Regions from separate parts of the Streptomyces sp. KM273126 genome, predicted to be linked through region 1. Evidence: riboswitches for the same ligand, from Rfam matches in the RefSeq annotation. Region 1 holds a riboswitch; the other holds the start of a gene.
The links. Region 1 has a riboswitch for cobalamin ahead of E0500_RS37340 (ABC transporter substrate-binding protein). Riboswitches for the same ligand answer to the same signal wherever they lie in the genome.
Positions count from the first base shown of each region.

Region 1 (4,448 bases):
GCTGGATGTCGAGGTGGTTGGTCGGCTCGTCCAGGAGGAGTTCCCGTGGCTGCTGGGCGAGGGCGCGGGCGATCTGCACGCGTTGGCGCTCGCCGCCCGACAGGGTGTGCCAGGACTGGCCGGCGCGGTCGGTGAGGCCGGTGCGGTCCAGGGCCTCGTGGACGGCCCGTTCGTCCTCGGCGGAGGCGGGCGTCCACGCCCGGCGGTGCGGGACCCGGCCGAGCCGTACGACATCGAGGACGCTCAACTCGACCTGCGTGTCGGCCTGTTGCTCGACCACGGCGACCCGGCGGGCGATGTCCCGGCGGTGCAGCGCGGTGAGCGGGCTGCCGTCGAGCGTCACGACCCCGGAGGCCGGGGCGAGCACTCCGGCGAGCAGGCGCAGGAAGGTGGACTTGCCGGAGCCGTTGGGTCCGAGGAGTCCGACGGTGGAGCCGGGCGCCGGGGCGAGGCTGACACCGTCGAGGATGAGGTGACCGTGGGCGCCGCGGCTGACGCGGTCGGCACACAGGCCCTCGCTGTGCTCCGAGCCCTCATGCGGCCCTTTCGGCCGTTGTGGCCGCTGCGGCCGTTGCAGCCGTTCGTCGCGCGGCCCCGGCCTCATCGTGCCCTCCTCGTCCGGTACAGGACGAGCACGAACGCCGGCACCCCGATCAGCGAGGTCACCACCCCCACGGGGACCTCCTGGGGATCGAGCACGGTCCGGGCCAGCGTGTCCACCCATACGAGGAGCACCGCTCCGGACAGCGCGGCGACCGGCACCAGCCGGGCGTGGCCCGGTCCGACCAGCGCACGCGCGGCATGCGGCAGGACGAGACCGACGAAGCCGATGGCTCCGGCGGAGGCGACCAGCGCGGCCGTGAGCAGCGCCGTCACGCACAGCAGGACGAGGCGGGTGCGGGCGACGGACACGCCCAGCGCGGCCGCCGCGTCCTGCCCGAAGGCGAAGGCGTCGAGCGTGCGCGCGTACCCGAGGCAGACCAGCAGGGCGGCCACGAACACGCCCAGACACACCCACACGTCCGTCCAGCCCGCACCCCCGAGCGAGCCGAGCAGCCAGAACAGCACCCCGCGGGTGGTCTCGGCGTCGGCCGCGGTCAGCACGACGAACGAGGTCAGCGCGGAGAAGAGCTGCATCGACGCCACCCCCGAGAGCACCACCCGGTCGGTCGTGCCGCCGAGCGTGTGGCTGAGCAGCAGCACCAGCGCGAACGACAGCAGCGCGCCCAGGAAGGCACCCGCCGACAGCGACAGGGCCCCGCCGCCGATCCCCAGCACGACCACGGCGACCGCTCCGGTGGACGCCCCGGACGACACCCCGAGCACGAACGGGTCGGCGAGCGGGTTGCGCAGCAGGGACTGCATGACCACCCCGCAGACCGCGAGCCCGGCCCCGCACACGGCGGCCAGCAGGGTGCGCGGCAGCCGCAGCTGCCACACGATCCCGTCCCTGACGGGGCTCAGTCCGGTGCTCCCCCAGCCAACGTGCGCGGCGACGACCGACCACACGTCACCGACGCGGATGTCGGCCGGCCCGATGGTGATCGCCACGGCGAGGGACCCGCAGAGCAGAGCGCCCCCGGTCACTCCGAGGACCAGCCCGCGCGTTGTCACCCGGCGAGCCCGAACTCGCGCAGTCCGGCAGCCACTTGCTCCACACCCTCCACCGTGCGGATGGTCGGGTTCATGGCCTGCCCGCTGAGCAGTACATACCTCTTGTTCTTCACGGCCGTCATGTTCCTGGTGACCGGGTTGGACTCCAGGAACGCGATCTTCCGATCGGCGGACTCGGCGGTTTCCGAGTCGCGCGTCAGGTCGCCGATGACGAGCACGTCGGGATCGCGGTCGGCGACGGTCTCCCAGTTGATCTGGGGCCATTCCTCGTGCGTGTCGTCGAAGACGTTCTTCGCACCCAGGGCCCGGGTGATGACGCCGGGTGCGCCGCAGCAGCCCGCCATGTAGGGGGACTCGGAGTTCGCGAACCAGTACAGGAGAGTCACGTCGGAGGCGTCGATCCCCGAAGTGGCCGTGGCCATGCGCTTCTTGAGGGACGCGACCAGCTTCTCGCCGCGCTGCTCGACTCCGAACACCTTGGCCAGGTCACGGACTTCGCCGTACACGGTGTCGATGGTCAGCGGTTTCGCCCGGGACCCGTCACCGTCGCCCGAGTTGTCCTTGCCCGCACAGTCGGACGGGGAGACGTACGTGGGCACGCCGAGCTTCTCGAACTGGTCGCGGGTGGCCACACCGCCCTTGCCGAGGGTGGAGACGAAGGAGGCGGCGACGAAGTCGGGGTCGGTGTCCAGCACCCGCTCGAAGGAGGGGTTGTTGTCGGCGATGCGCTGCACGCCGCGGTTCGCCTTCTCCAGCCCCTTCATCACGGGGTCCGTCCAGGTCGCCGTGCCCGCCATGCGGTCGGCGAGACCGAGGGAGAGCAGGATCTCGGTGGTGCCCTGGTTGAGGGAGACGGCCCGCTTCGGCGGTGACTCGACGCGCACGGCGTGCCCGCAGTTGGTGAGCGAGACCGCGACGCGTGCGGCCGGGGCGGCGGACGAGCCGGACCCGCATCCGCTGGTCAGGGTGAGCGCGGCGACAGCGAGTGGAACGGCGGGGCGGGCGAAACGTGCGAACGGCACGGGAGTGAGTCCTTGGTCGTCGAGGGCTCTAAGCGGGTCCGGGGAAGTGCGGGTGCGTTTCCGCGTCGTTCGGTGCGTGCTCTCGGCGTGCCGGACGAAGGTCCTCGTAGCGGAGCTACTTGGGCCTTTGGCCGGTGCGGCGAGAGTGCGTGCCGGGCGGCGTGGGGGCGCGCCCCCGCTTCCCCGGGGTCGCTTAGCGCGGAGCCCGGTCGTACGGTGCTCCCCCGCTGTCGTACGACCACGGGGGCCGCCAGCAGGTCTTCGGACTCGGGATCACCCGGACGGAACGCCTTCCCGGACCGTCGTACGGTCCAGTGGCCGATGCCCCGCCCGTCCCCCTCACCGCTGCGCGTCAGCTCCGGATTCGCACCGGATTCCCTGACCCACGCACGTGGGTTCGACTGGCGTCGGCAAGCTATCACGCCGGTCGGCACACCCGACTGACGGGCGGTCCCGAAATCCCCCGGCAACAAGCTATTGACATGACATTCGGACAGGGGTCATCGTACTCGCACACTAGAGCGCGCTAGTAGAGCGCAGCAACCACATCACTGCCGCAACGATCCATCGCCCTGAGGGCATCCGCTTCTCCACCCGCCCCAACGTCGTCACCACCCCCAGTCCCCTTCCGAAGGACGTACACCATGGCAACGACGCCATCCCCCCTCCGCACCGTCGTGGGCAACCTGTGTCTCGGCTCCGCCCCCGACTCCTGGGGCGTCTGGTTCCCCGAGGACGAGCACCAGGTCCCGTACACCCGCTTCCTCGACGAGCTGGCCGAGGCCGGCTACAAGTGGCTCGAACTCGGCCCGTACGGCTACCTCCCCACCGACCCGCAGCGGTTGAGGGAGGAGCTGGACGCCCGTGGACTGAAGGTCTCCGGCGGGACCGCGTTCGGCGCGCTGCACCGCCCCGAGGCGTGGGACGAGATGCTCGCCCACGTCCGGCAGGTGGCCGCCCTGACCGCCGCCGCGGGCGCCCACCACCTCGTCCTCATCCCGCCGATGTACCGGGACGAGAAGACCGGCGCGTTCACCGAGCCGCCGGAACTGACCGCCGCGCAGTGGGCGGGCTTCGGACGGGCCGCCGACCGGCTCGGCACCCTGCTCCTCGACGAGTACGACGTACGGCTCGTCATCCACCCGCACGCCGACAGCCACATCCAGACGCAGCCGGAGATCGAGCGGCTGCTGAACGAGTCCGACTCCCGCTACACGAACCTCTGCCTGGACACCGGGCACGTCGCCTACGGCGGCGGCGACAACCTCGACCTGATCCGCCGTTTCGGCGAGCGCGTCGGCTACGTCCACATCAAGCAGATGGACCCCGAGATCCTCGCCCAGGTCGCCGCCGAGAACCTCTCCTTCGGCGAGGCCGTCAAACGCGGGGTGTGCGTGACGCCTCCGGCGGGCGTACCCAAACCCACCGACGTCGTGGCCGAACTCGCCAGGCTGGACGCCGAGTTGTTCGTGATCGTCGAGCAGGACCTGTACCCGTGCGCTCCCGAGGTGCCGCTGCCCATCGCCGTCCGCACACGTGAGCACCTGGCCGGCTGCGGCCTGACCGGTACCCGGCGCCCCGCCGTGGACAAGTAGGAGGTGGCCCGACGGCTTTGTCATCGCTACCGAGCGCGACGCATCGTAGCGCAACGCGGACGCTCCGCATCCGGCGAGTCCGTTTCCTTCCCGGCCTGCAGACCGGAGTTTCCATACAAGGAGTTTTCATGACCGTACGTGTAGGTGTCATCGGCACCGGAATGATCGGCCAGGACCACATACGACGCCTCACCGACGTCGTCACCGGGGCCGCCGT
Region 1 covers NZ_SJXB02000002.1:1,519,807-1,524,254, reverse strand. Annotated here, with positions in the region: gene E0500_RS37350 (ABC transporter ATP-binding protein) at 1-604, opposite strand, end outside; gene E0500_RS37345 (iron chelate uptake ABC transporter family permease subunit) at 601-1,614, opposite strand; gene E0500_RS37340 (ABC transporter substrate-binding protein) at 1,611-2,636, opposite strand; cobalamin riboswitch at 2,871-3,057, opposite strand; gene E0500_RS37335 (TIM barrel protein) at 3,281-4,231, shown strand; gene E0500_RS37330 (Gfo/Idh/MocA family protein) at 4,360-4,448, shown strand, end outside.

Region 2 (4,448 bases), on a different contig from region 1:
GGCCCACTAGCCGCGGGTAGGGGCGAGCAGGGTTTTTCTCCGCCCCCGCCGCCCTACCCGTCCCATCCCGGGGCTCCGCCCCGGACCCCGCTCCTCAAACGCCGGACGGGCTGATTGTCAGCCCGTCCGGCGTTTGAGGACGAGGCCGTTCAGGCCGACAGAGGGGTCCGGGGCGCAGCCCCAGGGATGGGTATGGGTAGGGGCGGCGGGGGCGAGAAACATCCGTGAGCCGGAGACGCCGCTGCAGCAGACGACGCGGCCTCATCCGCCACCCCCAGGAGGTGCCCCATGACGCCCCGCCCCCGATCGTCCTCGACAGCGATCCCGGCATCGACGACGCCCTGGCCCTGCAGTACCTGCTCGGCACGGGACGATGGGACCTGAAGGCCTACACCTCCGTCGGCGGCAACCTCCCCGCCGAGCAGACGTACCTGAACGCCCGCGCCCTCACCAGAGCCTTCGGCATCGACACCGACGTACCGGTCCACCGCGGCACCGGCCGCCCCCTCACCCGCCTCCCGTACACGGCCGCGACCGCCTTCCACGGCCCCGCGGGCCTCGGCAACGAGACGCTGCCCGACTCCACGGCCGCCCACCTGCCGGAATCCTCCGCGCAGGCCCTGCTCAGGCTGTCCCGGGAGTACGAGGGCGAGCTCACCGTGTGCGCCACGGGCCCGCTCACCAACGTGGCGATCGCGCTCCTGGAGGACCCGGGCTTCGCCCACCGTGTCAGGAAGTTCGTGTTCATGGGCGGCGCCGCACAGGTGCCGGGGAACATCACACCGGTCGCCGAGTTCAACATCTGGGCCGACCCGGACGCCGCCGAGGTGGTCCTCTCCTCCGGCATCCCGTTCACCATGGTCGACCTGGACGCCTCGCACCACTGGCTGGTCCGCCCCGCCGACCTGGCCGTCCTGGAGGCGGCGGGCCCGGGCACGGCGCTGGCCGCCCGCCTGCTGCGGGCCTACATGGACGCCTACCAGCGCCACGGCGGAGACGACGCCTGCCCGCTGCACGATCCGCTCGCCGTGGGCGCGTGCGCGGACGAGTCGTACCTCACCACCGAGGAGGGCGCCGTCATCGTCGAGTCCACGAGCGAACTCACCCGCGGCAAGACGGTGTTCGTCCCCTCGGCCGCCTCACGCGTCTTCTACGCCGGCTCCCCCGCCCTCACCGCCCGCATGGCCCTCACGGGCCGCGTCGCCCTGGGCCCGGGCCCGCGCGACTTCTCGAAGGACTTCGTCGCGACGTTGCCGCGGTGGCCTGGGGTGGGCTGAGCCCACATCCGTCGGCACCACATCCGTCGGCACCACGTCCGTCGGCACCCACGCGAAATCCGCAGGCCGCTGTCGCACCCGTCCGGCACACTCCCCACCATGGACATCACGATCAGGCAGGCGCGACCCGACGAGTACGAGGCCATCGGGGAGATCACCGCACAGGCGTACCTGGGCGACGGTCTGCTCGACTTCGGAGAGAGCGACGAGTACCTCGGCGAGCTGCGGGACGTGGCCAAGCGGGCCGCCGCGGCCGAGGTGTTCGTCGCCGTCGGGGACGGCCGGGTGCTCGGCGCGGTGACCTTCGTACCGGCCGGCGGGCCCATGGCCGACATCGCGCGGCCCGGGGAGGCGGAGATACGGATGCTCGCGGTGGCCGGTGAGGCCCGGGGCCGGGGTGCCGGGGAGGCGCTCGTCCGTACCTGCGTCGAGCGGGCGCGGGCCACGCCCGGCTGCGTCCGCATGGTCCTGTCCACGCAGCGCTCCATGCACGCGGCCCACCGGATCTACGAACGCCTGGGTTTCACCCGCACCCCCGACCGCGACTGGAACCCGCTCCCGCACCTCGACATCGCTCTCCTGACCTATGAATTGACGTTCTGACACCGCCACGACACAACATGTGGGGGTGCTTCAGCAGCCCGGCACAAGATGTATGCTCGTGCTCGCTGTCGCCGCAGGGGAATCCGGTGCGAATCCGGAACTGTCCCGCAACGGTGTACTTGCGTGTGTTCGCACGCATGGTCAGTCCGAGGACCTGCCGACAGTGCACCCGGCCGTCCGGTCCGGGTGCCCGACGTCCGGGCCTCGTGGAATGGGCCGGTGGACGCGACGCCGTGTGCGCTCGTGAGCTGCCCCCTGCCCTCCGCAAGGCCCCGTGCCGAGCGAGGGAGTGCCCCCACGTGACCATCGCGCCAGCCGACCCGGTTTCAGCGACCGAGGTAGCCGAGGAAGCCGAGTCGACCGCGGCAAGCAGGGTGATCGCGGCAACCGAGGTGATCGAGGCGACCACGGCGGAGTCCGACGGCCCCGGAACCGCGTTGCTGCGGACCCTGACCGAGCTGACCGCAGACCTCCCCGACGCCGACCCCGGACGGGTCGCCGCCGCCGCGCTGCGCGGCCGGTCCGCGCACGCCGACGAGACGGAGCTGCGCGGGCTGGCCACCGAGGCGGCGGCCGGTCTCATCTCGGAGGACCCGGCGTACTCGAAGCTGGCCGCCCGGCTGCTGACGATCGGTATCGCGGCCGAGGCAGCCTCGCAGGGCGTCACGTCGTTCTCCGGGTCCGTCGCCGTGGGCCACCGCGAGGGTCTCATCGCGGACCGCACCGCCGCGTTCGTAAGGCTGCACACGGCCCGCCTCGACGCGCTCGTCGACCCGGCCGCCGACGACCGCTTCGGCTACTTCGGGCTGCGTACGCTGCACAGCCGGTACCTGCTCCGGCACCCGATCACCCGCAAGGTCGTCGAGACGCCCCAGTACTTCATGCTGCGCGTCGCCGCCGGTCTCGCCGAGGACGACACCCCCCGGTCCGTGGACGAGGTCGCCGCGCTCTACGGGCTCATGAGCCGTCTCGACTACCTGCCGTCCTCCCCCACGCTCTTCAACTCCGGTACCCGGCACGCACAGATGTCGTCCTGCTACCTCCTCGACTCCCCGAAGGACGAGCTGGACTCCATCTACGACCGCTACCAGCAGGTCGCCCGGCTGTCGAAGCACGCGGGCGGCATCGGCATCGCGTACTCCCGCATCCGTTCCCGCGGTTCACTGATCCGCGGCACGAACGGGCACTCCAACGGCATCGTCCCGTTCCTGAAGACCCTCGACGCCTCGGTCGCCGCCGTGAACCAGGGCGGCCGGCGCAAGGGCGCGGCCGCGGTCTACCTGGAGACCTGGCACTCGGACATCGAGGAGTTCCTGGAGCTGCGGGACAACACGGGCGAGGACGCCCGCCGCACCCACAACCTGAACCTCGCGCACTGGATCCCGGACGAGTTCATGCGCCGGGTGAACGAGGACGGCGTCTGGTCCCTGTTCTCCCCCGCCGACGTGCCCGAGCTCGTGGACCTGTGGGGCGAGGAGTTCGACGCCGCGTACCGGAAGGCGGAGGCGGCTGGGCTCGCCAGGAAGACCATTCCGGCCCGCGACCTGTACGGCCGGATGATGCGCACCCTCGCTCAGACCGGCAACGGCTGGATGACCTTCAAGGACGCCGCCAACCGCACGGCCAACCAGACGGCCGAGCCCGGCCACGTCGTCCACTCCTCGAACCTGTGCACCGAGATCCTGGAGGTCACGGACGACGGGGAGACGGCGGTCTGCAACCTGGGGTCCGTCAACCTCGGTGCGTTCGTCGACCGGACGACCGGCGACATCGACTGGGAGCGGCTCGACGCCACCGTCCGCACGGCAGTCACCTTCCTCGACCGCGTCGTCGACATCAACTTCTACCCGACCGAGCAGGCGGCCCGCTCGAACGCCAGGTGGCGGCCCGTCGGCCTGGGCGCGATGGGCCTCCAGGACGTCTTCTTCCAACTGCGCCTGCCCTTCGACTCGCCCGAGGCCAAGGCCCTGTCCACCCGTATCGCCGAGCGCATCATGCTCGCCGCGTACGAGACCTCCGCCGACCTCGCCGAACGCAGCGGTTCGCTGCCCGCCTGGGAGAAGACGCGCACCGCCCGGGGCGTCCTGCACCCCGACCACTATGACGTGCGACTGACCTGGCCGGACCGCTGGTCGGCGCTGCGCGAGCGGATCGCGGCGACGGGCCTGCGCAACTCCCTCCTCCTCGCGATCGCCCCCACCGCCACCATCGCCTCGATCGCGGGCGTGTACGAGTGCATCGAGCCGCAGGTCTCCAACCTGTTCAAGCGCGAGACGCTGTCGGGCGAATTCCTCCAGGTCAACTCGTACCTGGTGAACGACCTGAAGCAGTTCGGCGTCTGGGACGACCGCACCCGCGAGGCGCTGCGCGAGTCGGGCGGCTCGGTGCAGGACTTCGGCTGGATCCCGGACGACGTACGCGCCCTGTACCGCACGGCCTGGGAGATCCCGCAGCGCGGCCTGATCGACATGGCCGCCGCCCGCACCCCGTTCCTGGATCAGTCCCAGTCCCTGAACCTGTTCTTGGAGACACCGACCATCGGCAAGCTCTCCTCGATGTACGCCTACG
Region 2 covers NZ_SJXB02000001.1:3,714,974-3,719,421, reverse strand. Annotated here, with positions in the region: gene mctP (monocarboxylate uptake permease MctP) at 1-10, shown strand, start outside; gene E0500_RS16110 (nucleoside hydrolase) at 225-1,277, shown strand; gene E0500_RS16105 (GNAT family N-acetyltransferase) at 1,377-1,880, shown strand; cobalamin riboswitch at 1,916-2,057, shown strand; gene E0500_RS16100 (ribonucleoside-diphosphate reductase subunit alpha) at 2,255-4,448, shown strand, end outside.
Region 2: another riboswitch for cobalamin. It lies ahead of E0500_RS16100 (ribonucleoside-diphosphate reductase subunit alpha); the one in region 1 lies ahead of E0500_RS37340 (ABC transporter substrate-binding protein).